Regions from separate parts of the Klebsiella scottii genome, predicted to be linked through region 2. Evidence: predicted binding sites of a transcription regulator. Region 2 holds the regulator's gene; each other region holds the start of a gene.
The links. Region 2 encodes Fur, which represses iron uptake genes when iron is present. Its sites were predicted from a motif close to ATAATAATGAGAACNACTATCAA; they were not measured.
Positions count from the first base shown of each region.

Region 1: QFI97_RS09950 (TonB-dependent receptor domain-containing protein) is a predicted target of Fur. The motif match lies at 4,986-5,008, and genes of this name have one in related genera.
Region 3: QFI97_RS17635 (TonB-dependent siderophore receptor) is a predicted target of Fur. The motif match lies at 4,815-4,837, and genes of this name have one in related genera.

Region 1 is NZ_JARXNI010000020.1:461,784-471,614, forward strand. Features, by position in the region: gene yegS (lipid kinase YegS) at 2-895, opposite strand; gene QFI97_RS09940 (protease inhibitor I42 family protein) at 1,125-1,520, shown strand; gene QFI97_RS09945 (carbonic anhydrase) at 1,756-2,496, shown strand; gene QFI97_RS09950 (TonB-dependent receptor domain-containing protein) at 2,607-4,853, opposite strand; gene trhP (prephenate-dependent tRNA uridine(34) hydroxylase TrhP) at 5,478-6,839, opposite strand; gene baeR (envelope stress response regulator BaeR) at 7,113-7,835, opposite strand; gene baeS (envelope stress sensor histidine kinase BaeS) at 7,832-9,319, opposite strand; gene QFI97_RS09970 (MFS transporter) at 9,316-9,831, opposite strand, start outside.
Region 2 is NZ_JARXNI010000020.1:2,704,422-2,714,252, reverse strand. Features, by position in the region: gene chiP (chitoporin ChiP) at 1-1,271, shown strand, start outside; gene QFI97_RS20425 (ChiQ/YbfN family lipoprotein) at 1,319-1,651, shown strand; gene fur (ferric iron uptake transcriptional regulator) at 1,731-2,183, opposite strand; gene fldA (flavodoxin FldA) at 2,476-3,006, opposite strand; gene ybfE (LexA regulated protein) at 3,157-3,450, opposite strand; gene ybfF (esterase) at 3,584-4,357, opposite strand; gene seqA (replication initiation negative regulator SeqA) at 4,541-5,089, shown strand; gene pgm (phosphoglucomutase (alpha-D-glucose-1,6-bisphosphate-dependent)) at 5,123-6,763, shown strand; gene potE (putrescine-ornithine antiporter) at 6,863-8,182, opposite strand; gene speF (ornithine decarboxylase SpeF) at 8,179-9,831, opposite strand, start outside.
Region 3 is NZ_JARXNI010000020.1:2,118,281-2,128,111, reverse strand. Features, by position in the region: gene hflD (high frequency lysogenization protein HflD) at 1-155, opposite strand, end outside; gene mnmA (tRNA 2-thiouridine(34) synthase MnmA) at 214-1,320, opposite strand; gene QFI97_RS17650 (NUDIX hydrolase) at 1,506-1,952, opposite strand; gene rluE (23S rRNA pseudouridine(2457) synthase RluE) at 1,971-2,621, opposite strand; gene icd (NADP-dependent isocitrate dehydrogenase) at 2,855-4,105, shown strand; gene QFI97_RS17635 (TonB-dependent siderophore receptor) at 4,881-7,055, shown strand; gene iraP (anti-adapter protein IraP) at 7,273-7,614, opposite strand; gene QFI97_RS17625 (AraC family transcriptional regulator) at 7,804-8,598, opposite strand; gene QFI97_RS17620 (FUSC family protein) at 8,676-9,831, shown strand, end outside.

The sequences.
Region 1 (9,831 bases), 2.2 Mb from region 2:
ATTATTTCAGCAGCGCGCAGTCCGGCGGCAGCCGGCAGCGCAGGGCGCCGGGCAGAATTTCCATGCGGAAGGTTTTGCCGCTTAGCGGCTCGCCGTCGAGGTTAAAGGTCATCTCGTGGGCGGCGGTAATTTCAAACCAGGACGAAACGCCGTCCACCAGGTTAGGGGAGTTGTCGGGATTGGCCAGCGTACTGAACAGCGCCGGCAGCAGCTCCTGACCGGTAAAGATGCGCAGATGCAGCAGCCCGTCGTTAATTAACGCCTGCGGGCACAGCTGCTGGCCTCCGCCCGCCTGGCGTCCGTTGCCGATGCCGATCACCAGCGCGTCCCCTTGCCAGGAGAAGTTCTCCCCGCGGATTTCACAGCGGTCGGGTTTGAGGGTATCCATGCGCATCAGGCCGTGGATCAGGTAGGAGACGCCGCCCAGCGCGGCCTTGAGCTTTTCCGGCGTTTCGGTGGTGATCCGGGTGCCGAAGCCGCCGGTGGCCATATTAATAAAGCCGGTTTTATCGTTGACCCGCGCGACGTCTATCGCGATATCGCGCCCGACGATCGCCAGCTTGAGGGCGCTGGCGAGGTCCAGCGGGATCCCGACGCTGGTAGCGAAGTCGTTGGCGGTACCGAGCGGCAGGATCCCCAGCGCCGCCTTGCTGCCACGCTGGACCAGCGCGGTGGCGACTTCATTAATGGTGCCGTCGCCGCCGCCGGCAATCACCGTGCCGACGTTAAGCCGTTCGGCCTCATCGACGAAGCGCCCGGCGTCGCCTTTTTCCCAGGTGACGCGGACGTGGATATCGACGCCCTCTTCGCGTAACAGATTTATCGCTTCGCGCAGCTGCGGCTCATTAGCGCCTTTGCCATTCAGAATCAGTAAGCTGGCCGGAAACGTTGACATGATGGTTGCCTCATTGCACAAGATGCAGAAAGTGTACCGCATGAAGAGAAGGATGGATATTTCGTAAATTATCGGCCCGGGGGGCGTGGATATCGGGCTATTGATAACCGCGCCCCCCTTTTTCTGCAATGGTAGCTCAACCGGCGCGCTATTCGTCCTGTGATACGCTGCGCGGGAGTGTCAGAATTGCGCGGGTAAATTTGACCATTGATACAGTAAGGAAAAGAGGATGTCCCGTAACACATTCACCTACGTAACGAATTCCTGCATGGCGGTATTTTGTCTGGCTTTCTCCCTGCAGGCTCTCTCCGCGCAGGTGACGGAGAAGAGCATTTCCGGCGGGGAACAGTTTACCGTTACGCTGCAGGATATCCCGGGCACCGGCTACAAGTGGATGCTACGTTCCTTACCCGCGCAGGTCATGCTGGTCGCCGAGAATTACCGCCAGCCCGCCAGCTGCGGTAAGCGAGCCACGGGCTGCCCGGTGGAAAGAACCTTTACCTTCAAAGGTGTTCAGCAGGGGGGCGGAAATATTAACTTCGTCTATGGCCGCCCCTGGCTGAATATCACAGAGAAAGCGACCACCGTACGGGTCAGCGTAAGGTCAAATGCCCCTGCGCGGTAATTCGGCATTACGCTATTACTTCGCATCTTATTCGCGCACGGTTTTTAAACTGTGCGCTTTATGTTAATTGTCTTTTCAAAAAGGCTTCTTCATATTAACAATCTGCCCCTGCGAGCGTCATTATTGAAACAAAGGGCAAAAAAATTTCTCTATATATCGTGTGGTTTTAGTTTGGTTGTTCTTTACCAGGAGATTATCTGCGTAATTTGAATAACCCGGTCCATAGAGAGATATTATGAAACAGAACCAACAAGCTGAACCTTCACGTCGTACCATTCTGAAGCAGACGTTAGCGCTTTCCGCGCTGTCCATCACCGGGCTGGCGGCCTTATCGGTACCGACGATCTCTTTTGCCGCGTCTCTGAGCAAAGAGGAACGCGACGGTATGACGCCGGATGCGGTAATTGAACATTTTAAACAGGGTAATCTGCGTTTCCGGGAAAACCGCCCGCTTAAGCACGATTATCTGCAGCAAAAGCGCAGCAGCCTGGCGGGGCAGTTCCCGGCGGCGGTGATCCTCAGCTGTATCGACTCGCGCGCGCCGGCAGAAATTATTCTGGATGCGGGGATCGGTGAAACCTTTAACTCTCGGGTAGCGGGTAATATCAGCAACCGCGATATGTTAGGTAGCATGGAGTTTGCCTGCGCCGTCGCCGGTGCGAAGCTGGTGCTGGTGATGGGGCATACCCGCTGCGGCGCCGTCCGCGGGGCCATCGATAATGCCGAATTAGGTAACCTGACCGGCTTACTCGATGAAATTAAACCGGCCATCGCAAAAACCGAGTACAGCGGTGAACGTCAAGGCAGTAATTACGACTTTGTTGATGCCGTGGCGCGGAAAAACGTCGAGCTGACAATCGAAAATATTCGGAAAAATAGTCCGGTGCTGAGAAAGCTGGAAGAACAAAGGAAAATCAAAATTGTTGGCAGCATGTATCATCTTGCCGGCGGGGAGGTCGACTTCTTCGAAGTATGAGCCGGGTAACCCGGATGCGGCCTGGAGATAAGTATTCATAGCGCATAATCGGCAGGGAAGAGGGCGCAAAAATCGCCCTCTTCCCTGATAGCGCCTCTGGTGGGGAACGATCAGAAGCGGAGGTCAACGCCGAGCATTACCGTTCTGCCGGGATCTGGCATGCTGATAACCGCTCCGGGCTGGATATCATAGCGATCTGTGACATTATTAACCGCGGCAAAAAAGGTCGCATTTTTATTTAAAATATATTCTCCATACAAATCAATTTGGTACCCGGAAGGTATTTCGATAACCGGGTTGGCTGCTGTCCCCTCAAGCCATCCCGCAGGGTTTGTTTTCGCCGAGTGATATCTGTATCTGATGCCAGCATCGACGGTTTCATTGCGGAATTTTTTCCCCAGATTCACAGAGATATTTTGTTTGGCGGGAATTCTGGTGGGCGTTAATCCCCAGGCGAAGCCCATGTTATTGCAGCTGCTGGTGTTATATTTTTGCGCATAGTAGTTTGAGCACACCGCCGTTTTGCTATACAAGGTTGCGGAAATGGCAGAGTAGAACAGTTCGCTGTTGTATTTAAGCGAAAAGTCAATTCCGGATAAATCGAGCTTATCATAATTCATAAACGTGAAGTTATCCTGCCATGCCGGCATTCCCGCGGTTTTATCCTTTAATCCGGGAGAGATAAAGTTATTGGTCCTGTTGTTAAACCAGGAGAGGGAGAGGTCGAGAGCATCCTCCGCGGATAATAAAGCCGGGCGATGTATCTTAACCCCAACTTCTTTTTGCAGGGAGACTTCTGGCGCGATCGGGTCCGCCGGGTTATAGCTGAAAATCTCATTCGATACCGTGGTTTCATACAGGCTCGGCATTCTGTAGTTTCTGGCTGCTTTCACAAACACGGTTGTGCCTGGGGTCAGCGCATAGCTTATTTCGGAACTCAGGTCTGCTTTAGCCTGATATTTTACGCTTTGATTGGTCTGAAAATCGTTGGCTGCGGAATTATGATAATTAATACCCAGATTGACCTGGAGCGGACCACTCTCAATCATCCCGTTGACGAAAAGGGCATTTTCCCTTCTCTCGCCATGCCGCGAGGTGGGATAGGCGGTAAACCGGGTCAGACCGTCAGATTTTGGCGCCAGCTTTTCTTTTTGCGTTGACGACCCGTAGCGGAGCGTGAGCATGTTTAACTGGCTTTCATTGACAATGGCTATACCATTTTTATTGTTGCTATAGGCATGCAGATATTGTTGCGCATTGGTCCCCAATGCCCACAGGCCGTTATATTGCTTTAAGTTCGTATCGGTTATCCAGTAGTTCAGATTTAAGTTAATCAGCCTGTTGTTAACGGGGGTATAGGTATATCCGGCACTGTAGGCATTAACAATCGCGCTGCCAGGTTTCCATTGTGGCATGGATTCCACGCCCGCAGGCAGGGGCTCGAAGTCAATGTCATTGGCGTTTTTATACCAGTAGGCAGCCAACGTTTCACCGGCCTGCTGACGATGGTTGCGGTACGCAAGGTTGAAGTGATGATCATCATTCGCGTTGATCGCAAGCTTATAAATAAATGACTCGCTTTCAAAGTAGGTGTTTACGACCTCTTCATTTTTAAATACCACCGGATCGTTGAATTTTTTAAAGCCATTTTTCCCTGAAAAATAGTTCCCGGTAGATCTTTTACTATAGGCAAGCACGGTATCAACCGTATCATCTCTGAAGCCAAAGGCAAGCGTGGCGGAGCCATTTCTAAAATCATACCCGCGGGGCTTGTCCGTCAGCTGATAATAGCTCTGCTCCGCATAATCATCAGGGATATCAGGCTTTTTATTATTGTTGAACGTTCTTAGCTTAAGAAGTAAGCCGTAGCTATTGCCGGGATTGATAATATCCTCCGTGGAGAGGGTTTTTATATTTATTACCCCACCGATGGCGCCGGATGAAAAGGCATTGTTATTCTGTGAGGCCCCTTTGCTAATGGTGATATTGCTGATTAAATCAGGGTCGATATACGTTCTGTCGCTGGTTCCCTGATAGCCTCTTGACGTGTGGGTCGACTGCAGCGAGCCGTCAATAAACACCGGAACACGGCCTTCTCCCTGCAGTCCCCTGATTCCTGGATCAATCGCACCCGCCTCATTTCTCATATTATTTGACTGGATATATGTTTCAGAGGAAAAAATATCTGCATTCGCAATCCCTCTGAATCTGTTTAAATCAGATCCGGAGAGGGTATTTTCAGCGGTCCCTGTAGATGAAACAACCATAATTTCTTCATTGTCATTTTTTCCCTCTGCAAGCGTCGAACCTGTAAAAACCGACGTCGATAAGGTGAGGATTAAGGCGCGTTTTCCCATGAAATTTCCTTATTTTTTAAAAAGATATCGAAAATCCAACAATGTTAGTGATGAAAAACCAGTAGATGGTTAATTACCGGTTTAAAACACTAAAAAAATAAAGAATTGCAGTTTATGCCTCTAATTAAACAAATGCAAATAGTTATCATTATCATTTAATTGAGGTGGTTATAATTATCTGTCTAATGAATGATGGATAAAAAGCATGTCACTCCTGGGCCAGCGGGAGAGCGCCGTTCCGGTCAGAGCGGCTGATGGCGACAACATATTGATGGCCGCGCCTGAACGGAGGTTTTGTCGCCCAGGAGGAACCAAAGCAGCGGGAAAGGCGGGGAATTGTTTTTAATATCAGGGGAACGATCGCGGATGGGTCTCCGCTGTAAAGAGGGCACCTGGTAAAGCAAAGCCGGTATCCAGGCATGGACAGCATGCGGACGTAGATAGGTTAATAATAAAAAAATAAGCCCGCGTAAGGGAGATTACGCAGGCTAAGGAGGTGGTTCCTGGTACAGCTAGCATTTATGGGTTATGTTTTTCAGCGAAATGGATGATACCGGCTTTAAGCGAAACGGTATGTGATCCGTTTCTAATATCCGTGCATCCTGAAAAAATAACCCTGGTAAACTAGCTGCCGTGCGGGTTTCTGGTGCTCTGGCCGGCAAAGTTGCGCATCAGCAGGGCGTACTGCAGCACCATATCTTCCGGTACCGGCAGCCAGACCGTGTAGCCATCGCCGGGGGCGACCGGCATCACTTCGCCTTTGGCATTTTCCATATGCTCGAGGGTGAAGTTGACGTTGCCCTGCGGCGTCATCAGCTCAAGGCTGTCGCCGAGGGTGAATTTGTTCTTCACCGCCACCGCCGCCAGCTGGCCGTTACGTTCGCCGGTAAACTCCCCGACAAACTGCTGGCGCTCTGAGAGAGAGTAGCCGTACTCGTAGTTCTGATAATCATCATGGGTATGGCGGCGCAGGAAGCCTTCGGTATAGCCGCGGTGGGCCAGCCCTTCGAGGGTTTCCAGCAGGCTTTCGTCAAACGGTTTGCCGGCGGCGGCGTCGTCGATCGCCTTGCGGTAGACCTGGGCGGTACGGGCGCAGTAGTAGAAGGACTTGGTGCGGCCTTCGATTTTCAGCGAGTGCACGCCCATATTGGTCAGGCGCTCAACGTGGGCGATGGCGCGCAGATCCTTCGAGTTCATGATGTAGGTGCCGTGCTCGTCTTCGAAGGCGGTCATATATTCGCCCGGGCGCTTGGCTTCTTCAATCATAAATACCCGGTCGGTCGGCTCGCCGATCCCCAGCGTTGGCTCAACGTTCTGTACCGGGATCGGCTCATATTTGTGGACAATATTGCCGACGTCGTCCTGCTTGCCTTCCTGGACGTTATATTCCCAGCGGCAGGCGTTGGTGCAGGTCCCCTGGTTCGGATCGCGTTTGTTGATATAGCCGGAGAGCAGGCAGCGGCCGGAGTAGGCCATGCACAGCGCGCCGTGAACGAAAATTTCGAGCTCCATCTCCGGCACCTGGCTGCGGATTTCGGCAATCTCTTCCAGCGACAGCTCGCGCGAGAGAATGACCCGGCTCAGCCCCATCTGCTGCCAGAATTTTACCGTTGCCCAGTTGACGGCGTTGGCCTGTACCGAGAGATGGATCTGCATCTCGGGGAAGTTTTCCCGTACCAGCATGATTAAGCCCGGATCGGACATGATCAGCGCATCCGGCCCCATTTCCACTACCGGCTTCAAATCGCGAATGAAGGTCTTCAGCTTGGCGTTATGCGGCGCAATGTTCACCACCACGTAGAACTTTTTCCCCAGCGCATGGGCTTCGTTGATGCCGAGCTGCAGGTTTTCGTGGTTGAATTCGTTATTGCGCACGCGCAGAGAGTAGCGCGGCTGGCCGGCATAAACGGCATCTGCGCCGTATGCGAAAGCGTAACGCATATTTTTCAGCGTTCCCGCCGGGGAAAGGAGTTCCGGTTTAAACATGATTTTCTCGTTCTGATGACAGGTCAGATTCGCCGCACCTGGTGGGCGAGTTGGGGAGTGTCCCCACATTAAGGGCGGGCATTGTAGCGCCGTGGGGGAGGCAGGTAAACCCTTTCACGCCGCCAGCGCCGGGTCGGCGGGTCAATGACGGCAAATGCTCCTGCTGCGCGGACTCGTCGGCGCCATATGGGCGAGAGCGCCGGAGGCGTTTTTCGCATAAAAATTACCCGCCAGCTGGCGGGTAATCGCGCGGGCAGAACGGTATCCTGCGGCCTATGCCAGCCGGCAGGCGTCCGCCTCCCAGCGGTAGCCGACGCCGTAGACGGCGCGGATAAACGACTGCTCTGCGTCCAGCGACTCCAGCTTGCGGCGCAGGTTTTTGATATGGCTATCGATGGTTCGGTCGGTGACCACGCGATAATCATCGTAGAGATGGTTCAGCAGCTGTTCGCGCGAGAACACTTTTCCCGGCTCCTGGGAGAGGGTTTTCAGCAGGCGAAACTCGGCGGGGGTGAGATCCAGCAGCTTGTCGCGCCACGAGGCCTGAAAACGCCCTTCATCGACGATCAGCGGGCTGACGGCATCCAGCGCCTGCAGCTCCGGACGCGGCTTGCAGCGGCGAAGGATGGTTTTTACCCTCGCCACGACTTCACGCGGGCTGTAGGGCTTGCAGATATAGTCGTCGGCGCCGATCTCCAGCCCCAGCAGGCGGTCGATCTCCTCAATCTTGGCCGTCACCATCACCACCGGAACGTCGGAGAAGCGGCGAATTTCACGGCACAGCGTCAGCCCGTCGGTGCCCGGCAGCATCAGATCCAGCAGGACCAGGTGCGGCGGCGTCTGGCGAACGTAGGGCAGAACCCGATCGCCGTGATTAATCAGCGTCGGCGCATAGCCTGCGGCAAGCAGATAGTCGATCAGCAGCTGGCCGAGCTTGGGTTCATCTTCCACGATAAGAATACGCGGAGTGTTTTCATCAACAGGTAATTCAATCATACGTCTCTCGGTAAATCGCGTTCCAGAGGTAACTCTACTTTAATGCTAACCCCGCCAAAAGGCGAATGGCCGGCCCGTAAGGTGCCGCCGTGGGCGGCGACGATATTGACGCAGATAGCCAGCCCGAGGCCGGAGCCGCCGCTGGCGCGATTGCGCGAACCTTCTGCGCGGTAGAATCGTTCGCAGAGGCGCTCCAGCTGGGCATCGCTGACGCCAGGGGCGCTATCGGCGAAGTCGACGATCAGCATCCGACCGTTTTGACTGGCGCTAATCAGCAGCTTGCCGCCGCTATCGGTATAGCGAAGGCTGTTTTCCAGCAGGTTATTGAAAAGCTGCATCAGGCGGTCGCCGTCGCCAAAAATCATGGCGCTTTCCGGTAACGATACGCCGATCTCCAGCCCGCGGCTGGCGAAGCGCTCGCGGAAGGCCCCCGCCGCGACTTCCAGCAGGGTGATGATATCCACGGAGTTTTTCTGATAGGCCAGCGCGCCCTCATCCGACATCGACAGCTGGTGCAGATCGTCAACCAGCTTGGTCAGGGTGGCGACTTCCGCCTGCAGGGAGGGGATAGAGTCCGGGGTGAATTTGCGTACCCCGTCCTGAATCGCCTCCAGCTCGCCGCGCAGAACCGCCAGCGGCGTGCGCAGCTCGTGGGAAATATCCGCCATCAGATCGCGACGCATCTGCTGGTTGCGCTCAAGGGTGCTGGCAAGCTGGTTAAAGTCCTGCGCCAGGCGGCCAAGCTCATCGCCGCCGCTAGCGGTGACCCGGGTGGAGAAATCACCCGCCGCGAGGCGATGGGTTCCTTCTACCAGCCGTTTAACCGGCGCCAGCAGGCCGCGCGCCAGCGGGAAGGTCGCCAGCGCCGCAAGGATGGTCGCCAGGGCCACAATCAGCCAGCTGGTGCGCTTCTGTTGCCGATCGAAATTGATATCGGTATTGCGGGTTAAGCGCTCCACCGGCGAGGCGATGACCGCCCCTACCGGAGCGCCGTCAACGAGGATCTCGCGGCGGGTACCGTCTTCAGGCACCGGCTCCCGCGGGCCGACCAGCACGCGGCCTTTCTGATCGACCACCCAGAACATCGTTCGCCAGCCGTGCGGAGGCATATCCGGCCCGGGACCGCGGGGTCCGTTGTCCGGCGGCGGGCCTCGGTCTGGCCCGGGACCCCGCTCGCCGTCAGGCCCTGGGCCGTGGCCGGCGGGGGAGCGATCGTCGTTGTCGCGCTCAAAGGTGCGCAGCAGCTGGAAAATAAAGCGGTCGTTGTTGCGCAGGAACTTCCAGCTGCCGTGCTGGGCATACTGCTCGCTGAGGGCATCGCCAAGCATCGTCAGCCGCTGTTCGTTGCCGCGCTTAATGTAGTCGATAAAGCCGCGTTCAAAGCTGATACGCACCGCCCAGTGCATGCTGATCAGCAGCACGATGCAGGTGGCGAAGATGGCGAGAAACAGTTTGCCGGTAATGCCGGGACGCCAAAGCTTCACGGTTCACTCCTTTTGCGGCGGGCGATGACGGTATTGCCTTCGATGTCATCCGGTACGCGGGAAAAAATAAGCGCCGGCAGCGCGATAATGACCGCCATGCTCAGGTAGGTGTAGAGAAAGACCTGATGCGCGGTAGCCGCATCGGCGCTGAGGTGCTGCTGGCCGAACATCCCCAGCAGCATGCCGGCGATGGTGACGCCAATACTCATCGACAGCTGCATCACCATCGACAGCATGCTGTTGCCGCTGCTGGCCAGCGGGTCCGGCAGATCCTTCAGCGTCAGGGTATTCATCGACGAGAAGCGGCTGGAGTTGATCATGCCTTGTAAAAACAGCACCACCGGCAGCAGCCAGTACCAGCCCGCCAGCGCGACGGCCATAAACAGCAGGCTGACCAGCGCCAGGCCGATCGTCGCCACAATCAGCACCCGGCGGTAGCCAAAGCGGTTCACCACCTGCACCACGATGCGTTTCATGCCCATGCTGCCGAGCACCATCGGGATCATCATCAG
Region 2 (9,831 bases):
TCTATTACTGGCAGCGTGAGCGCGACCGTAAAGACGTCACCGACGGCGATAAGTACAAAACCAACCTTTCGCATTCAACCTGGAACGCCAACCTGGATTTCCAGTCCGGCTATGCTGCCGATATGTTTGGTATTGACGTGGCTGCCTTTACCGCAATTGAAATGGCGGAAAGCAGCGAAAGCGGTCACCCGAACGAAATTGCCTTCTCCTCAAGAAATAAAGCCTACGACGAAGATTACTCCGGCGACAAGAGCGGGATTAGCCTCTATAAAGCGGCGGCAAAATTTAAGTATGGCCCGGCGTGGGCGCGCGCTGGCTATATTCAGCCAACCGGGCAAACGCTGCTGGCTCCGCACTGGAGCTTTATGCCGGGCACTTATCAAGGTGCCGAAGCCGGAGCCAACTTTGATTACGGCGACTCTGGCGCGCTGAGTTTCTCCTACATGTGGACGAACGAATACAAAGCGCCGTGGCACATTGAGATGGATGAGTTCTATCAGAACGATAAGAAGACGAAAGTCGATTATCTGCACTCTCTGGGCGCCAAATATGATTTTAAAAATGACCTCGTGCTGGAAGCCGCGTTTGGCCAGGCTCAAGGCTATATCGACCAGTATTTTGCTAAGGCCAGCTATAAATTTGACGTCGCCGGCGCTCCGTTAAGCACCAGCTATCAGTTCTACGGTACCCGCGATAAGGTCAGCAACGGCGGCGCGAACGATATTTATGACGGCACCGCCTGGCTACAGGCGCTAACCTTTGGCTACAAGGTTGCCGACGTGCTGGACCTGCGTCTGGAAGGCACCTGGGTGAAGGCTGAAGGTCAGCAGGGCTACTTCCTGCAGCGTATGACTCCAACCTACGCATCCTCTAACGGTCGCCTGGACGTGTGGTGGGATAACCGCTCAGACTTCAACGCCAACGGCGAAAAAGCCGTGTTCTTCGGCGCCATGTACGACATGAAAAACTGGAATATGCCGGGCTGGGCGTTTGGCGCGTCTTACGTTTACGCGTGGGATGCGAAACCAGGCAAAATGGCGACGCCCGATGCGTACTACAACGCGGACAAACGTCTGGAAGAGTCGGCCTACAGCCTCGATGCCATGTATACCGTGCAGGACGGCCGGGCGAAAGGAACGCTGTTCAAACTCCACTTCACTCAGTACGACAACCACTCCGATATTCCAAGCTGGAGCGGCGGTTACGGCAACATCTTCCAGGATGAGCGCGACGTGAAGTTTATGGTTATTGCCCCGTTCACTATTTTCTGATGCCGTAGCGGCGGGCGTAAGCCTGCCGCCAGCCCGTGAGGTTGATTATGAAGAAGCTATTGCTCATCGCCATCATGGCATCGGGTCTGGTGGCCTGTACGCAGTCACCGGCGCCAAAAGAAGATACTAAATTGAAGGATGCCTACAGCGCCTGCATCAATACGGCAGAAGGGAATCCGGATAAAGTTCAGGCGTGCCAGAGCGTGCTGAACGTTCTTAAAGAGGATAAGCAGCATCAGCAGTTCGCTAATCAGGAAAGCGTGCGCGTGCTGGATTATCAGCAGTGTATCCTGGCGACCCGCACCGGCAACGATCAGGCGGTGAAAGCCCGCTGCGACCAGATCTGGAAAGAGATCCGCAGCAACAATACCCGGCCCTGATTTCCCTCGTACTCCGTATTTGCGGGCATAAAAAAAGCCAACCTGCGGGTTGGCTTTTTGCTGCTTACGCTGCGGGAAACTATTTTTCCACCGCGTCGTGCGCGTGTTCATCTTCGCGGCAATCGCCTTCTGCACAGTGGCCGTACAGGTACAGGCTGTGGTTGGTCAGGCGGATACCGTGACGGTGGGCAATTTCACGCTGACGCGCTTCGATGGAGTCATCGCTGAATTCGATCACTTTGCCACAATCGAGGCAAATCAGATGATCGTGATGATGCTGCTGCGTCAGTTCGAAAACGGATTTACCGCCTTCAAAATTATGGCGGGTAACAATGCCGGCATCATCAAACTGGTTCAGTACGCGATAAACGGTAGCCAGACCGATCTCTTCACCCATGTCGATCAGGCGTTTGTATAAATCTTCCGCGCTGACGTGATGGTTATCCGGCCCCTGCAGCACTTCCAAAATTTTTAATCGTGGAAGTGTGACTTTCAGGCCAGCCTTCTTCAATGCGGTATTGTTGTCAGTCATGCGGAATCTGTCCTGTTGCTAAACGATCTACTTCCATTAGCGGAAGTAATACAGAGAATCACCCGATGTAATGCGTCTCATTATAGAACTGCCATGATGAAATGAAAACCGCAAGCATCGAGCCTTGTATGCTGTCAAAAACGAGGCACACGCTACAAACTGTGTCACGTCTCCTCGTTAAATCAGAGGACATTGTACAGATATGTGATTAAAAGTTAAAAACTTGTAGCTATTAGTTTTATTGCTTTTACCTATCAATACGGCGATACCCGAAGGTAGCGCCGTTTAACGATCAGGCGTTTTTGATTTCTTCGAGATGCAGTTCTTCAGAAATCTGTTTAACCCACTTCTCTACGCGCTCGTTGGTCAGCTCAGGCTGACGGTCTTCATCGATAGCCAGACCGACGAAATGGTCGTCATCGGCGAGACCTTTAGAGGCTTCAAAATGGTAGCCTGCAGTCGGCCAGTGGCCGACGATGGTTGCGCCGCGCGGTTCGATGATGTCGCGAATGGTACCCAGCGCGTCACAGAAGTATTCAGCGTAGTCTTCCTGGTCGCCGCAGCCAAACAGGGCTACCAGCTTACCGTTGAAATCGACCTCTTCCAGCGTCGGGAAGAAATCATCCCAGTCACACTGCGCTTCACCGTAGTACCAGGTTGGGATGCCCAGCAGCAGAATATCATGACCTTGCAGGTCTTCTTTGCTGCTTTTGGCAATGTCGTGAACATCAGCAACATCTTTACCAAGCTGCTTTTGGATCATTTTTGCAATATTTTCGGTGTTGCCGGTGTCGCTGCCAAAAAAGATGCCGATGATTGCCATGAGTAAAATAACCTCTTGAAACTTAATGATGTGGTAGTGGCGTAATGCCCGCAGATAACGGCAATCATAGCAGAACAGGGAAGGGCGCGGAAACAGCAATCACACCCGACTGCACACTCTGCTACATGAAAGTGTTGTTTTTGAGGTTTCTCAGACTTTACCCTGGCTATGCAGGGCTGCCAGCTGGTTCATCAACATCTCTTCAATCAGATCGCTACGGTTCATATTACGGGCATCAGCTAACTCGTTGAGCGCATCAACCGCTTCAGCGTTGAGCTTGAGCTCCACGCGCCTTAAGCCGCGAACTTTGTCGCGTTTAAGCTGGTTGCGTTTATTGATGCGCAGCTGCTCGTCGCGCGAAAGCGGATTGGTCTTTGGTCTACCCGGGCGACGCTCGGTTGCGAACAAATCTAATGTCGTACGGTCCGTTTGTTCTTTTGCCATGATTCAGAGTGACTTCGGGGAAACGAGTTGTCGGGCCATTGCCGACACAGATAGCGCGCCATAATACATCAGGCGAACCGCTGCGCCAACGACCGCAGGCATTCTGCGGCGCGGTCGGGCAGTTTTTAGCCAGTTATGCCGCTAAAAAGGAGAGATATCGACGAATTGCGCGCAATACCGCTTCCGGTTTCTCCGCATGGACCCAATGGCCCGCGCCGGCAATCACGTGCGCGCGGGCCTGAGGGAACTGAGCCAGCAGCGCGTCGCGATATTCATCGGTCACGTAGGGAGAGTTGCCGCCTGGGATAAACAGGGCCGGATGCGGCCACGCGGGAACCGGCTGCCAGCCGACGATATGGCTATATTGATTCCACAGGACCGGCACGTTAAAACGCCACTGGCCGTCAACGAAGGATTTCAGCAGAAACTGAATGACTCCCTCTTCCTGCAGATGCTTGCGCATAATTGCCGCCGCCTGCTGACGGGTTGCGGCGCCGGCAGCGGTCACGGCGTTAATGGCGGCAAAGATTTCGTCATGGCGGCGGACGTGATAATCCACCGGCGCGATATCAATAGCCACCAGGCCGTCGATGCGTTCCGGGGCCAGGGCGCTCAGCGCCATCACCGCTTTACCGCCCATTGAGTGGCCGATAAAGGTCGCTTTTTCCAGCTGAAGATCGTCAAGGGTGTCGAGCAGATCCTGAGCCATAGCGGCGTAGGTCATCTGCGGATCGCGCGGGGAAAGACCGTGATTGCGCATATCGACCTGCAAAATATCGTAGTCGGCGACCAGGTCGCGTGCGAGGATACCGAGGTTATCAAGGCTGCCAAACAGACCGTGAACCAGGACCACAGGGGAATTATTGTGCGGATTTTGTGCAGATTGCGCGCGGCTATTTAATTTCATGGCAAAGTTCTTTTTTTCGCTCCGTCGGGTTAGGGTATTATGTTGGACATTCTGCCATCCGGCTGCAAGACCCAGAGCTATCTGAGTTTTACCGCCATCCTGGTTTGACGCTATCCGCGGTTAGGATTTGTCCTTATAATCCTGACAACTTGTATTCAGAATAAGATATCGCACTGGATTAAGATGAAAACAATTGAAGTTGATGATGATCTCTATCGCTATATTGCCAGCCACACCCAGCATATTGGTGAGAGTGCATCCGACATTTTACGGCGCATGCTGAAATTTTCCGCCGCTTCCCAGACTGCCACCTCCGTCGCGAAAGCCGCGCCGGCTCCGGCTCCGACCGCTGTTGTTGAGGCCAGGCCCGCGAATCCGGTGAAGGATAAGGTCCGCGCCGTGCGCGAGCTGCTGTTATCTGATGAATATGCCGAACAAAAGCGCGCGGTAAACCGTTTTATGCTGGTACTGACGACGCTTTACTCGCTGGACGGCAAAGCGTTTGCTGCGGCCACCGAGTCTCTGCACGGACGTACGCGTACCTATTTCGCTGAAGACGCCCGCATCCTGCTGAAAAGCGGCAATCAGACCAAACCTAAGCAGGTCCCCGGCACGCCGTGGTGGGTGATTACCAATACCAATACTGGCCGTAAATGCAGCATGATTGAACATATCATGCAGTCAATGCAATTCCCCGCGGAGTTGATTGAGAAGGTTTGCGGCACGATCTAGCTTTATTCACCCTTGCATCAGAAGGATCAGGCAATGGCAATCGATAAGCGTGCGGGGCAGCCTGCACAACAGAGTGATTTGATTAACGTCGCCCAGCTGACTGCCCAGTACTATGTACTGAAGCCGGAAGCAGGCAATGCGGAGCATGCGGTGAAGTTCGGGACCTCTGGCCATCGCGGCAGCGCAGGTCGCCATAACTTCAACGAGCAGCATATTCTGGCGATTGCTCAGGCAATTGCGGAAGATCGCGCGAAGAACGGTATTACCGGTCCATGCTACGTCGGTAAGGATACCCATGCGCTCTCCGAGCCGGCCTTTATTTCCGTACTGGAAGTACTGGCAGCTAACGGTGTTGATGTGATCGTGCAGGAAAACAACGGCTTCACCCCGACGCCGGCGATTTCCAACGCTATTCTGGTGCACAACAAAAATGGTGGTCCGCTGGCGGATGGCATCGTGATTACGCCGTCGCATAACCCGCCGGAAGATGGCGGTATCAAGTACAACCCGCCGAACGGTGGTCCGGCTGATACCAACGTCACCAAAGTGGTGGAGAACCGGGCTAACGAACTGCTGGCTTCCGGCCTGCAGGGCGTGAAGCGCATCTCCCTCGATGCTGCTCTGGCCTCCGGCCACGTGAAAGAGCAGGATCTGGTTCAGCCGTTTATTGAAGGGCTGGCGGATATCGTCGATATGGCGGCGATTCAAAAAGCGGGCCTCAAGCTTGGCGTCGATCCGCTGGGCGGTTCCGGTATTGAATACTGGAAGCGCATCGCAGAGTACTACAAGCTGAATCTGACCATCGTTAACGATCATGTCGATCAAACTTTCCGCTTTATGCATCTGGATAAAGACGGCGCCATCCGCATGGACTGCTCGTCCGAGTGTGCGATGGCTGGCCTGCTGGCGCTGCGCGACAAGTTTGATCTGGCCTTCGCCAACGATCCGGATTACGACCGTCACGGCATCGTTACCCCGGCCGGTCTGATGAACCCGAACCACTATCTGGCGGTGGCGATCAACTATCTGTTCCAGCACCGTCCGCAGTGGGGCAAAGAGGTTGCCGTCGGCAAAACGCTGGTCTCCTCGGCGATGATCGACCGCGTGGTCGGTGACCTTGGCCGTAAGCTGGTGGAAGTGCCGGTAGGCTTTAAATGGTTCGTTGACGGCCTGTTTGACGGCAGCTTTGGCTTCGGCGGTGAAGAGAGCGCGGGCGCTTCGTTCCTGCGTTTTGACGGCACGCCGTGGTCCACCGACAAAGACGGTATCATCATGTGCCTGCTGGCCGCGGAAATCACCGCCGTCACTGGTAAAAACCCGCAGCAGCACTATGATGAGCTGGCCGCACGCTTCGGCGCGCCGAGCTATAACCGCCTGCAGGCATCGGCAACTTCCGCGCAAAAAGCGGCGCTGTCGAAGCTGTCGCCGGAGATGGTCAGCGCAAGTACGCTGGCGGGCGATCCAATCACCGCTCGCCTGACCGCCGCGCCTGGCAACGGCGCGTCGATCGGCGGTCTGAAAGTGATGACCGATAACGGCTGGTTTGCCGCCCGTCCGTCAGGCACGGAAGACGCCTACAAGATCTACTGCGAAAGCTTCCTCGGCGAAGAGCATCGCAAGCAGATTGAGAAAGAGGCGGTAGAAATTGTCAGCGAAGTGCTGAAAAACGCCTAAACGAAAAAGGAGCCGCAGGGCTCCTTTTTTATATCACTGTACTCAGATTACCTCACCAGCCGCTCCTGCGCATCGCCGATAATCCGGGTTCGCCAGGTATCAGCCGTGTTTGTTTTTCAGCTCAAAACGTGGCGATACCAGACCATAAAGCGTCCAACCGAGGAAGGTGACGATCGAGCCGTACAGCATGGCTTCTTCGCCGGAGGAGTAGAGCGCGTAAAAGCTATACAGTGCGCCGATAAAGGCCACAACGTTGGCGGATTTGGCTTTCGCCGGATTGACGTTCGCCATTTTCTGAATAATCACCAACGCGGCCATCGACAGAATATACGGGATGATATTGGTCACTACCGCCAGGTTTACCAGTACATTGAACTGGCTGTTCAGCGACGGACTGATAGTCATCAGCGCGAGTCCGCTCTGGATGATCACGATGGTCAGCATACCCTGAACCGGAGCGTCCACTTTTGTGACCCGAGAGAAGATTTTCGGGAAATAGCCTTCATCGGCCGATGATTTAAAGACCTGGGCGATAGTGAACTGCCAGCCGAGCAGCGAACCGCAGCAGGACATCACCATCAGGGCCATGATGACCTTGCCTGCTTCCGGAGTAAACATCTGCGCGAAGGCCAGCCCGAACGGCGCCGTGGAGTTAGCTAAATCCATATTTGGCACAATCCCGGCAATCACGTTGGTTGAGATGATATAAATTACCGCTGCACCCAGCGTACCTCCCAGCACCGCAATCGGCACGTTGCGTTCCGGATTTTCCACGACTTCGGCGTTGGCGCAGGCCGACTCCAGCCCGAGGAAGGCCCACAGCGTCATCGCAATGGAAGAACCAACGGCCGAGAAGAACGGCACGTGGTGCGGATTCCATGAGCTGGCGTAGAGGGTTGGACTAAACCAGAACCAGCCGATGACGCACAGGCCGACAACCGGAATGATCACCCCCCAGACGGTGATACTACTGATCTGTCCGGTAATGCGCGCGCCGCCAAAGTTGGCGACGGTGCACAGCCACAGCACGCCGATGGTTGCGAGACCGATCTGTACCGGCGACAGCGCGGCGCCGAACAGCTCGGTGCCGTAGCCGACGGCGGAGATCGCGATTGCGACGTTGGCAATCAGCAGCGAAACGCCATAGGTATAGTTGGCCATAAAGTTGCCGGATTTACCGAACGCATACTCGGCGTAGCCGCCCATCCCACCGGATTTACGGCTGAACATCCCGCACTTAGCGAATGCCCATGCCAGCGCCATTGAACCGACGGCGGTCACCAACCATGAAATGATCGAGATGGTACCCACCTCCGCAAGCTTGGTCGGCAGCATAATGATCCCGGAGCCCATCATATTCACGATGGTCAGAATAGTGAGCTGGACAACGCCCATTTTGTTGGACTTAGGCTTGCTCATAGTTTTTCCCCTTTCAGCAGAGCGTGCCTGGGGGCGCATTGCTGAATGACGTAGCACCATACCTGCTTACGGCCGTCCTGTTCTTCGATATACACACCCTGCAACTCAGGTGCAAAACCTGGCAACAGATTGATCCCTTCTTCCAGCGCGCTGAAATAACGCAGCGCTGAGCCGCCCCAGACTTCGCCGGGGACAACGCAAAGAACGCCCGGTGGGTAAGGAAGCGCGCCTTCCGCCGCAATTCTTCCTTCCGCATCCCCAAGGCGAACCAGCTCAACCTCTCCGCGCAGATAGGCGTAGTTGGCCTGTTGAGGATTCATACTGACGCGGGGAAAGTGCGTTTTGCGGAACATCTCTTTTTGCAGCTGTTTCACATTGTTGCGGGAATACAGATCGTGCATCTCCTGGCACAGCTGGCGCAGGGTGTAACCGGCATAACGCGCTTCATGTTGCCGGTAGATTGATGGCAGAACGTCGGCCAGCGGCACGTCGGACGCCAGCAGGCTTTCGAAACGCACCAGCAGGGCAACGAGCTGCTGCAGCTTGGCCATATCTTCCGCAGGCGTCAGCAGAAAAAGGATCGAGTTGAGGTCGCATTTCTCCGGGACAACGCCGTTTTCACGCAGAAAGTTGGCGAGAATGGTTGCCGGTACGCCAAAGTCATCATATTCGCCGCTGCGTGCATTGATACCTGGGGTGGTGAGCAGAAGTTTGCAGGGATCAACGAAATATTGCTGTTCCGCGTAGCCCTCGAATGCATGCCACTGTTCGCCGGGGACAAAGTGGAAGAAACGCAGATCGTTGGCGATTTGCGCGGTGGGGTAAGATGCCCAGGGTTTTCCATCGACCGTTTCCGGTACAAACGGTCGAATATGCTGACAGTTATCGAGGATCAGCTTGCGCGCATCAATGCCGTTCGCCACACAATTCATCCACATGTTACGCCCGCCGATCCCCTCATGCATTTTGGCGTTGATATCAAGTGCCGCGAAGAGCGGGTAGAACGGGCTGGTGGAGGCGTGCATCATGAAGGCGTTATTCATGCGTTTATGCGGCACGTAGCGCGGCTGTCCTTTGATATGGCTATCTTTTTTATGGATCTGCGAGGTCTGGGAGAAGCCGGCCTGTTGCTTGTGCACGGACTGGGTGACCAAAATACCCGGATCGTTCTCATTCAGTTCTAATAACAGCGGAGAGCAATCGGCCATCATCGGAATGAACTGTTCATAACCCACCCAGGCGGAGTCAAACAGAATGTAGTCGCATAGATGGCCAATCTTATCAACGACCTGACGGGCGTTATAAACAGTACCGTCATAGGTTCCAAGCTGAATGACCGCCAGGCGGAAGGGGCGCGCGTCCGTGGCCCGCTGCGGCGCGACTTCGCAAATAAGCTCGCGCAGGTAGCCCTCTTCAAAGCAATGGGCGTCAATCCCGCCGATAAAACCATAGGGGTTACGCGCTGTCTCCAGGTAGACCGGCGTGGCGCCGGCCTGTAGCAAGGCGCCGTGATGGTTGGATTTATGGTTATTACGGTCAAAGAGCACCAGGTCACCCGGCGTTAGCAGGGCATTAAGCACAACCTTGTTGGATGATGACGTCCCGTTGAGGACAAAATAGGTTTTATCCGCGTTAAAGACTTTCGCCGC
Region 3 (9,831 bases), 590 kb from region 2:
AGCGTTGAATCCGGGTTGAGGTCGATGATGCTGTTCAGCGAGACGTGCAGGGCATCGCTATCGCAATGCCCCTGGTGCGCCAGCTGCTGAACCAGACGGGCTGCCTGGCAAACGCCAGCCAGCGCCAGCGTGATGTCATAGTAATTCTTCGCCACACGTACTCCTTGTAAGCCGCCGGTAGCCGGTTCAGCTATCGGCGGTAAAAACTGTCTGTCAGGCCTGCAGCGGCAGGCGCTGTTCGATAATGCCGCCGCCGAGGCACACTTCGCCGCTGTAGAAGACCGCCGACTGGCCCGGCGTTACCGCCGCAACCGGCTCATCAAAGATGACTTCGATGCGGTCGTCGTCCAGCGCCTTCACGGTGCAGGGGATATCGGTCTGGCGATAGCGGGTTTTCACCGTACAGCGCAGCGTGCCTTTCACCGGCTCGCGATCGACCCAGTGCAGCTGCTGGGCAATCAGCCCCACCGACATCAGGCGCGGGTGATCGTGACCCTGAGCGACCACCAGAATATTTTTTTCGACGTCTTTATCGACGACGTACCACGGATCTTCGCTGCCCTCTTTGGTCCCGCCGATGCCGAGGCCCTTGCGCTGACCGAGGGTATGGTACATCAGCCCCTGATGCTCGCCGATCTCTTCGCCGTCCACGGTGAGGATTTTACCCGGCTGGGCGGGCAGGTAGCGGCCAAGGAATTCGCGGAACTTACGTTCGCCGATAAAGCAGATGCCGGTCGAGTCTTTTTTCTTCGCGGTGATGAGGTCCAGCTCTTCGGCGATTTTGCGTACCTGCGGCTTTTCCAGTTCGCCCACCGGGAACAGGCTCTGGGCAATCTGTTCGTGGCCGAGGGTGTAGAGGAAGTAGCTCTGGTCTTTGTTACCGTCGAGCCCGCGCAGCAGCTGGCTTTTACCGTTAACGTCGGCGCGGCGCACGTAGTGGCCGGTGGCGATATAGTCGGCCCCAAGATCTTCCGCCGCGAACTCGAGGAAGGCTTTAAATTTGATCTCTTTATTGCACAGAATATCCGGGTTCGGCGTGCGTCCGGCTTTATATTCAGCCAGGAACAGTTCAAACACGTTGTCCCAGTATTCGGCGGCAAAGTTTACGGTATGAAGCTCAATTCCGAGCTTATCGCAGACGGCCTGAGCGTCGGCGAGGTCGGCGGCGGCTGTGCAGTATTCCTCACCATCGTCTTCTTCCCAGTTCTTCATGAACAGGCCTTCGACCTTGTAGCCTTGCTGGATCAGCAGCCAGGCGGAAACCGAGGAGTCGACGCCGCCGGACATGCCGACGATCACTTTTTTTGGATTTTCTGACATTGGAATACTCACCACATTGAACTTCAAGGCGGCATATTCTAGCACGCAGTCGCGCCTCAGGCACCCCCTCAAGGGGGCATAGTTTGCGTGCCGCTGCGCTGACCGGCCTTATCTCCGCAGGGGTAGCGCGCGTGCGCGACAAATGCGCCGCTGCGTCCCGGGAGCGCCGGCCCCTGTTTTGCGTGTTAAAACGGCCAGTTAAAGGCCCCGATCAGCGACAGCGGGTGGCGCTGATCGTGCTGATAGCTGCGGATACTTTCCGCTACCAGCTGCGAGCGCAGGTTGGGCGCATTGAGAATTTCCTCGGCGCTGAGCCACAGGCAGCGGTCGATATCGCTATCGTGCGGCTCGGTAGCGCACGTATCGTCAAGTTCGATGGCGAACAGAAAGCGCAAAAACGGCGTGCTGTCCGGCGCGATCCACTGATGCATGCGGATAAAGTGCTGCGGAGTGGCGCGGATCCCGGTCTCTTCCCACAGCTCGCGCTCGGCCGCCTGCACCAGGGTTTCATCTGCTTCAAGATGACCGGCCGGCTGGTTCCACAGCGCCTTGCCGTTGATGGTCTCTTCGACCAGCAGAAATTTGTCTTTAGCGTGCACGATGCAGGCTACGGTGACGTGCGGTTTAAACATATTCCACTCCTGGGATGATTATTCGACCTGGCGCCACTGGCCGTTGCTCAGGCCGTCGAGAGTATAGCCGCCCATAGCGTAGCGAATCAGGCGCAGCGTAGGATAGCCCACGTGCGCGGTCATGCGGCGCACCTGACGGTTGCGGCCTTCATAGAGGGTGATTTTCAGCCAGCTGGTGGGGATCGCCTTGCGTTCACGGATCGGGGGAGTGCGCGGCCACAGCCACTCAGGTTCCGCGACCCGTTCAATTTCTGCGGGCAGGGTGGGGCCGTCGTTGAGCGTAATGCCGTTGCGCAGCGCCTCCAGCGCCTCCGAAGTCGGCTCGCCTTCAACCTGAACGTAGTAAATTTTACCGGTGCGTTTGCCCGGCTGCGTGAGCCGCGCCTGGAGCGCGCCGTCGTTAGTTAACACCAGCAGCCCTTCGCTATCGCGGTCAAGCCGGCCCGCGGCGTAGACATCGGACTGCGGAATAAAATCTTTTAGCGTGCTGCGCCCGGCTTCGTCGGTAAACTGTGGCAACACATCGTAGGGTTTATTGAACAAGATCACGCGGGTTGGTTGGCGTTCTTTGCGTTGTCTGGTGACTTGTTGTGAGCTGAATCGCTCAACGCGATGTTTTCTAAATGAAGTTTTCTGCATGGTATTTTCAGGCCCCGTCAATTGCCGCATTATAGCCTAATTACGAATGCCTTTCATGGACGCAAACATTCAGGTAGTATCGACAGGCTCATCACAATTTTTTAACAAAAATATTGCTCAAACTGATTCGCGCTACCAGAAGGCGGCACGGACGCGGATCTCCGGTTAGCGGGATCACCCGGTAGCGGAGTGGGCGGATAAAGCCAACGCTCGGTTAGTGTGAAAAGGAAGAGCAGAACCAGAAGCGCTCGAAGGAGAGGTTAATGGAAAGCAAAGTAGTAGTTCCGGCGGAAGGTCAAAAAATCACCCTGCAAGATGGCAAGCTGAACGTCCCTAATAACCCGATTATCCCGTTTATCGAGGGTGATGGTATCGGTGTTGACGTGACCCCAGCGATGCTGAAAGTGGTGGATGCCGCCGTTGAGAAAGCCTATAAAGGCGAGCGTAAAATTTCCTGGATGGAAGTTTACACCGGCGAAAAATCGACCCAGGTTTATGGCCAGGACGTCTGGCTGCCTGCCGAAACTCTTGATCTGATTCGTGATTATCGTGTTGCTATCAAAGGCCCTCTGACGACGCCAGTTGGCGGCGGTATTCGTTCTCTGAACGTTGCCCTGCGCCAGGAGCTGGATCTTTACGTCTGCCTGCGTCCGGTGCGCTACTACCAGGGTACACCGAGCCCGGTTAAACATCCTGAACTGACCGATATGGTTATCTTCCGTGAAAACTCAGAAGATATCTATGCGGGCATCGAATGGAAAGCTGACTCCGCTGAAGCCGAGAAAGTTATCAAATTCCTGCGTGATGAGATGGGCGTGAAGAAAATTCGCTTCCCGGAACATTGCGGCATCGGCATTAAGCCGTGCTCCGAAGAAGGCACCAAACGCCTGGTTCGTGCTGCTATCGAATATGTCATCACCAATGACCGTGATTCGCTGACGCTGGTACACAAAGGCAACATCATGAAGTTCACCGAAGGCGCCTTTAAAGACTGGGGCTACGAGCTGATTCGCGAAGAATTCGGCGGCGAACTGATTGACGGCGGCCCGTGGCAGAAGGTCAAAAACCCGAACACCGGTAAAGAGATCATCATCAAAGACGTTATCGCTGACGCCTTCCTGCAGCAGATCCTGCTGCGTCCGGCCGAGTATGACGTTATTGCCTGTATGAACCTGAACGGCGACTACATCTCCGACGCCCTGGCGGCGCAGGTCGGCGGCATCGGTATTGCTCCGGGCGCTAACATCGGTGACGAGTGCGCGCTGTTCGAAGCGACTCACGGTACTGCACCGAAATATGCCGGCCAGGACAAAGTGAACCCAGGTTCCATTATCCTGTCCGCTGAGATGATGCTGCGCCACCTGCAGTGGTTCGAAGCCGCAGACCTGATCGTTAAAGGCACCGAAGGCGCTATCGCCGCTAAGACCGTGACCTATGACTTTGAACGTCTGATGGAAGGCGCTAAGCTGCTGAAATGTAGCGAGTTTGGCGACGCGATTATCGCGAACATGTAATCCAGTTTCTGGGTTAGACAAAAACGGGAGCCAATGAGCTCCCGTTTTTTATTATATGCTGTTCATTTTTGACTTTTATTAGTTTCAATTATCCGGTTTTTTTCTTACTTAAAATCATCTTAAAGCGACTTACCTCGCGGGTAAAAGCGTAAAACAATTTCGCATGCTTCCTCTATTAACCCGGTCAGGCATCTCTGCTCAGTTTGCGCTTTATTCAAAATTAAGTTGGCTCACTATATCCACGATAGTGAAAAGGCTATTTGATCCTGGGCCCTGACCGGAAATTCCTGATTATGGGCGAGGCCAGGTCACAACCTCAGATTTAACTGATTCACCCGACCGGTATTACGGCGTTACCAGGCGGTAACCCGTGCACTATTGTTGATGAGGGAACGCATCAGCGAAATAATGACGATCAATGTAAAGGTTTGTATGATCCTGAGCACAGTTTCTCCTCAATTTACCCTCACCCAGGGCCGCTGTTTCAGGCGTAACGCCGAAGTTAAATGAAAAGACCGATAATTTCAATACGTTATTACTATTCCCATCGCTATGATTTATAAGCAGATTAGTGACTTTTTTTTGCCTGCTTATTATAGGTGTCGTTTTGCGATTTTACTTATTAGCGCACTTACGTTTATTTACATATAAAGCGCAAAGCCATCAAATAATGTAGAAAAAAAGGAGGAGCTATTTCACTGTGTGTACAGTGATAATCATTCTCATTATCATAAGCATTTACTTACAAATATTAACTCTTCTGGGGATTATCTAAGTGAATGTAACTTTATGTAAGAAGCGCCCGATTGCGCTGTTTTTGGCTGGCTTCCTCACCTCACCGGCTTTTGCGGAAGAACCCACGGAGAAACTGGCTGACGATGAAACGATGCTCGTCACCGCTGAGCAGGGCCTGAAACAGCAGCCCGGCGTCTCGATCATAACTGAAGAAGACATTCAAAAAAGCCCTCCCGTGAACGATCTCTCCGACATCATCCGCAAAATGCCCGGCGTGAACCTGACCGGCAATGGCGCCAGCGGCAGCCGCGGTAACAACCGTCAAATCGATATCCGTGGCATGGGGCCGGAAAATACCCTGGTGCTGGTTGATGGCGTGCCGGTGAGTTCTCGTAACTCCGTGCGCTACAGCTGGCGCGGCGAACGCGATTCTCGCGGCGATACCAACTGGGTGCCAGCGGAAATGGTGGAACGTATTGAAGTGATCCGCGGCCCGGCAGCGGCCCGCTATGGTTCTGGCGCTGCGGGTGGCGTGGTAAATATTATTACTAAACGCCCCACCAATGACTGGCACGGCTCGCTGTCACTTTTCACCAATCAGCCGGAAAACAGCAAAGAAGGTGACACCCGCCGCGCGAACTTCAACCTCAGCGGCCCGCTGGCGGGTGACGCGCTAACGATGCGTCTGTATGGCAATATCAACCGCACCGATGCCGATGCCTATGACATAAATACCGCACAAAACGGCTCCTATGCTGCCGGTCGCGAAGGCGTGCGTAATAAAGATATCAGCGGCGTGCTGTCCTGGAAAATGACGCCAGCCCAGATCGTTGATTTCTCCTATAGCTATAGCCGTCAGGGCAATATTTATGCGGGTGATACGCAAAACAGCAATGGTAATAGCAGCGCTGGCGGTTTAGTTGAGTCGCTGTATGGCAATGAAACCAACCGTTTATATCGCCAAAACTATGGCATCACCCACAACGGTATTTGGGATTGGGGAACGTCCAGACTTAATTTTAACTATGAAAAGACCAATAACACGCGTTTAAAAGAAGGTACTGCCGGCAGCGTTGAAGGGATGATCAACAGCGATGTCTATTCGACCAGCCGTCTGGAAAGCTATCGCGCGGGCGGAGAAATCAACTTCCCGCTGCAGCTGCTGGTTGATCAAACGGTGACCCTGGGCGCGGAGTGGAACCGCGATGAGCTCAACGATCCGGCCTCTATGCAGTCGTCAAGCACTAACTTCTATTTACCGGGTAGCTCAGGCGATCCTTCTCAACGCAGCAGTAAAAATTCCGCAACGATTAGCTCGCTCTATTTCGAGGATAATATTGCCGCGACCGACAGCACCGAGATTATTCCGGGGCTGCGCTTTGACTATCACGATAATTTCGGCGCGAACTGGAGCCCAGGCCTGAATATTTCGCAGGGACTGGGGGAATATTTCACCATGAAAGCCGGTATTGCACGCTCGTTCAAAGCGCCTAATCTTTATCAGTCAACGCCGGGCTACCTGCTTTCTACGCGCGGCAACGGTTGCCCGATTGGCCTCAGTCAATGTTATTTACTGGGTAACGATAATCTCGATCCTGAAATTAGCGTGAACAAAGAGGTGGGGATTGAATTCAGTCATGCCGGCTACGCCGCTGGCATTACCTACTTCCGCAATGACTACAAAAATAAAATCGTGTCCGGCACCTCGGCCATTTACACCAACGGCACCTATAACGTGCTGCAGTGGGAGAATGGCGGTAAAGCCATCGTTGAAGGGCTGGAAGGCAACCTGACCATTCCTCTGATTGCCGATACGCTGGAGTGGCGCTCTAACGCCACCTACATGTTCCGTTCTGAAAGCAAGAAGACCGGCAATCCGCTGTCGGTGATCCCGGAATTTACCATCAACTCCCAGCTGGAATGGCAGGCCACTGAAGATCTGAGCGCGAACGTTAACTGGACGCAATATGGCCGCCAGAAACCACGCCAGTATGCGGAAACGTCCCTTGAAAACAATAACGGTCTTTCACAACGTGAAATTAGTCCTTATTCCATCGTTGGCCTGAACGTTAACTACGATATCACCAAAAATCTGCGCGCCAATGCGGGTATCAACAACCTGTTTGATAAGCAGATCTACCGTGAGAACGCAGGGGCTTCGACGTATAACGAACCGGGTCGCGCTTATTACGCCGGCGTAACCATGTCGTTTTAATTAATGGTGGGCGGCCTGAGGGCTGCCCCCACTATTATTTACGGTCCGGCCGATTAATGCGCGATAGCGTTCCTGGCGATGGCTCCCGTTTCTTATGCCGCGCAAAAATTCCCCTCAGCCCTGCTAACCAAACTGGCCGCTACTGAGCCTGTTTTCGCGTCAACGATGATTTGCCTGGGTGGCTTTTGTTTTATCGGCCAGCTATTGGCGCGTGAGCTCAATCAGGGCGCTGATCGGATGAAGGGGAGGCGTTATCCGCCGCTTCCTGGTTTATCTCATCGCCATGCGTGCTGATCAGCTGCGTTAGCGCGATTTGCTCATGGAATTTTGTCAAAAGAAGCTCAGCGTCCGTTTTCAGGAGGTCTTCGGAAGATTCAAGAACCGAATTTATCGCCTTAGAGACGCTGCCTACCAGTTCTGATACGCCGCCTTCTTTGCCGATGGCAAGCATTAAGGCGCTGATCAGTAAAGACTGTGCTTCAACCTGAGCCGCAAGCTGTTTGCTCTCCGCGTCCATAGAAGAGATTTTCGCGATGATGCTGAGAATGACATTGTTCATGATACTCCTCAAATCAATAAGATAAACGGGGTTGCCGATGGCTATCTTCGTTGTTGGTGCGGCGAAATACCCATAGCACATAAATATGCCAGAAAAAATATCTTCAGTGTTAGCAGGGCCGCGATCTTGCAGGAATGCCGCAAGGAAACGGGCGAATATGCTTAACCGCGGTTCATCCGCGCGCGAGGGTCAGGAAGCCGCCTTTTTGCGTTCGGCAAAATAGTGCGCCGGCGTGCTGCCCATCATTTTTCTGAACATGGTTATGAAGGCATTAACGGACTCATAGCCTAATTGCGTCGCGACGTTTTGTACGGACGTACCGCTGGCCAGCTCCTGTAGCGCAATAATCAAATGCAGCTGCTGGCGCCAGCGCCCGAAGGTCAGTCCCGTCTCCCGCTGCATCAACCGCGCCAACGAGCGCTCGCTGAGCGCCAGCCGCTTCGCCCACTCTTGCTGCGTGCTGCGATCTTCCGGATGGCTCACCAGCGAATCGGCCATAGCGCGTATTTTGGCATTGGCTGAGACCGGCAGGCTGAAGTTCTGCTGCGGCATAGCGGCTAACTCATCGAGCGTCACCCGGGTCAGCCTGGCCGCATGGCTATCCGCTGGATACCCGACGTCCTCGCGGGTTAACCGCTCGACCAGCTCTTTGATCAGCGGAGAAACCTCGAGGGTACAGCAGCTATCCGGGAGCGCCGCGGCCCCGGGTTCAATAAATAAATAGTTGAGGTGCGCATTCCAGGTGGCTTTAGCGCTATGGGGGATGCCGCCGGGGATCCACACGGCACAGTCGGGGGGGACGATCCACAGGTTATTTTCCGCGCGACAGATAACGGCGCCGTAAAGCGCGATGATCAACTGCCCCTTACGGTGGGTGTGGACCGGCACTTCCGCGGCGTAGTCAACGAAATCAAGATGCCGGGCGACCGCCGGGCACCCGGCGGCGTCAGGATCAAAGAAGGTGGTGGCGTATTGAGGTTGCATCGCATTGGCAGTATTTAGGGATTTTTTGACAGAATATAGTATTTAATGAGATGTACAAGCCGGTAATAATTGCCGGCATGAGCAAAATATACGTTCGTCCTCCCCGCCTGCTGCGGGCTAAAAGCGTGGTCTTCCGTCGTGCGGGAGCGATACTGGCCTCGCCCGCCTTCCTGAGCGATGCCAATGCCTTGCTGTACTCCGCCAGGAGCTTTGCGGCCGCGATGCTGGCTTATTACATCGCCTTATCTATTGGCCTGGAAAGGCCCTCCTGGGCCATCATTACCGTCTATATTGTGTCGCAAACGTCGGTTGGCGCGTCGCTGAGCAGATGCGTCTATCGTCTGACAGGGACGCTGGCGGGCGCCGGGGCAACCGTTTTAATCGTGCCGGTTTTTGTCAATACGCCGATAGTTTGCAGCGTGGTGCTCACCGGCTGGATTACCTTCTGCCTTTTCCTGTCGCTGCTTGAACGCACGCCCCGCGCTTATGCCTATGTATTGGCCGGTTACACCGCCAGCCTGATTGGCTTTCCCGCGGTACTCGCTCCCGGCACAATTTTTGATGTCGCCATCACCCGGGTGCAGGAGATCGCGATCGGCATCCTCTGCGCCGCCCTTGTCCACAGGTACGTTTTGCCAAAACGGCTATCAGGACTGTTTAACGGCAAGGTAGCGGAAACGCTGGGTTCTGTACGCCAGACGATCGCCCGCGCGCTAACGGGTAAACCCGATGAGGCCTCAGAGAGCCTGCGGCTGGCGCTGGCGCTGCAGTTCCTGCAGGGGGTCAATCACCATCTCCCCTATGACTTTGCGCTCCCGGGTTCCGCCCTGAAGGGGAGAAAAGCCATCCATGACCGGCTGGCGCAGCTGCTGGTGGTCAGCGGCGAATTGCGCGATCGCCTGCAGACGATCGATGCAGTACCTGGCGACCTGCAGCGGCTGCTGGACGATGTCATAAAATGGCTGGCCTGCGAGGAGGCGGGAGAGCGAAAAATAGCGGGAGAAGCGCTGGAAGAACGCAGCGCCCGGCTAACGGCGCGGCTCGCTTCGGATGCGCAGACGTTCGCACAAGAGCTGCAGGTGAGCCTGGCCCGTCATCTCCGGCAGGCAATCAGCCTGCTGCTGCACTGCGAACGACTCGCTGACGCCATCCGCCATGCGCAACCCGCGCAAATACCGACCGAAAGCAGGGCGGTAAAGGGCTACGTTTTCCACCGTGACGGCCTCGCGGCTG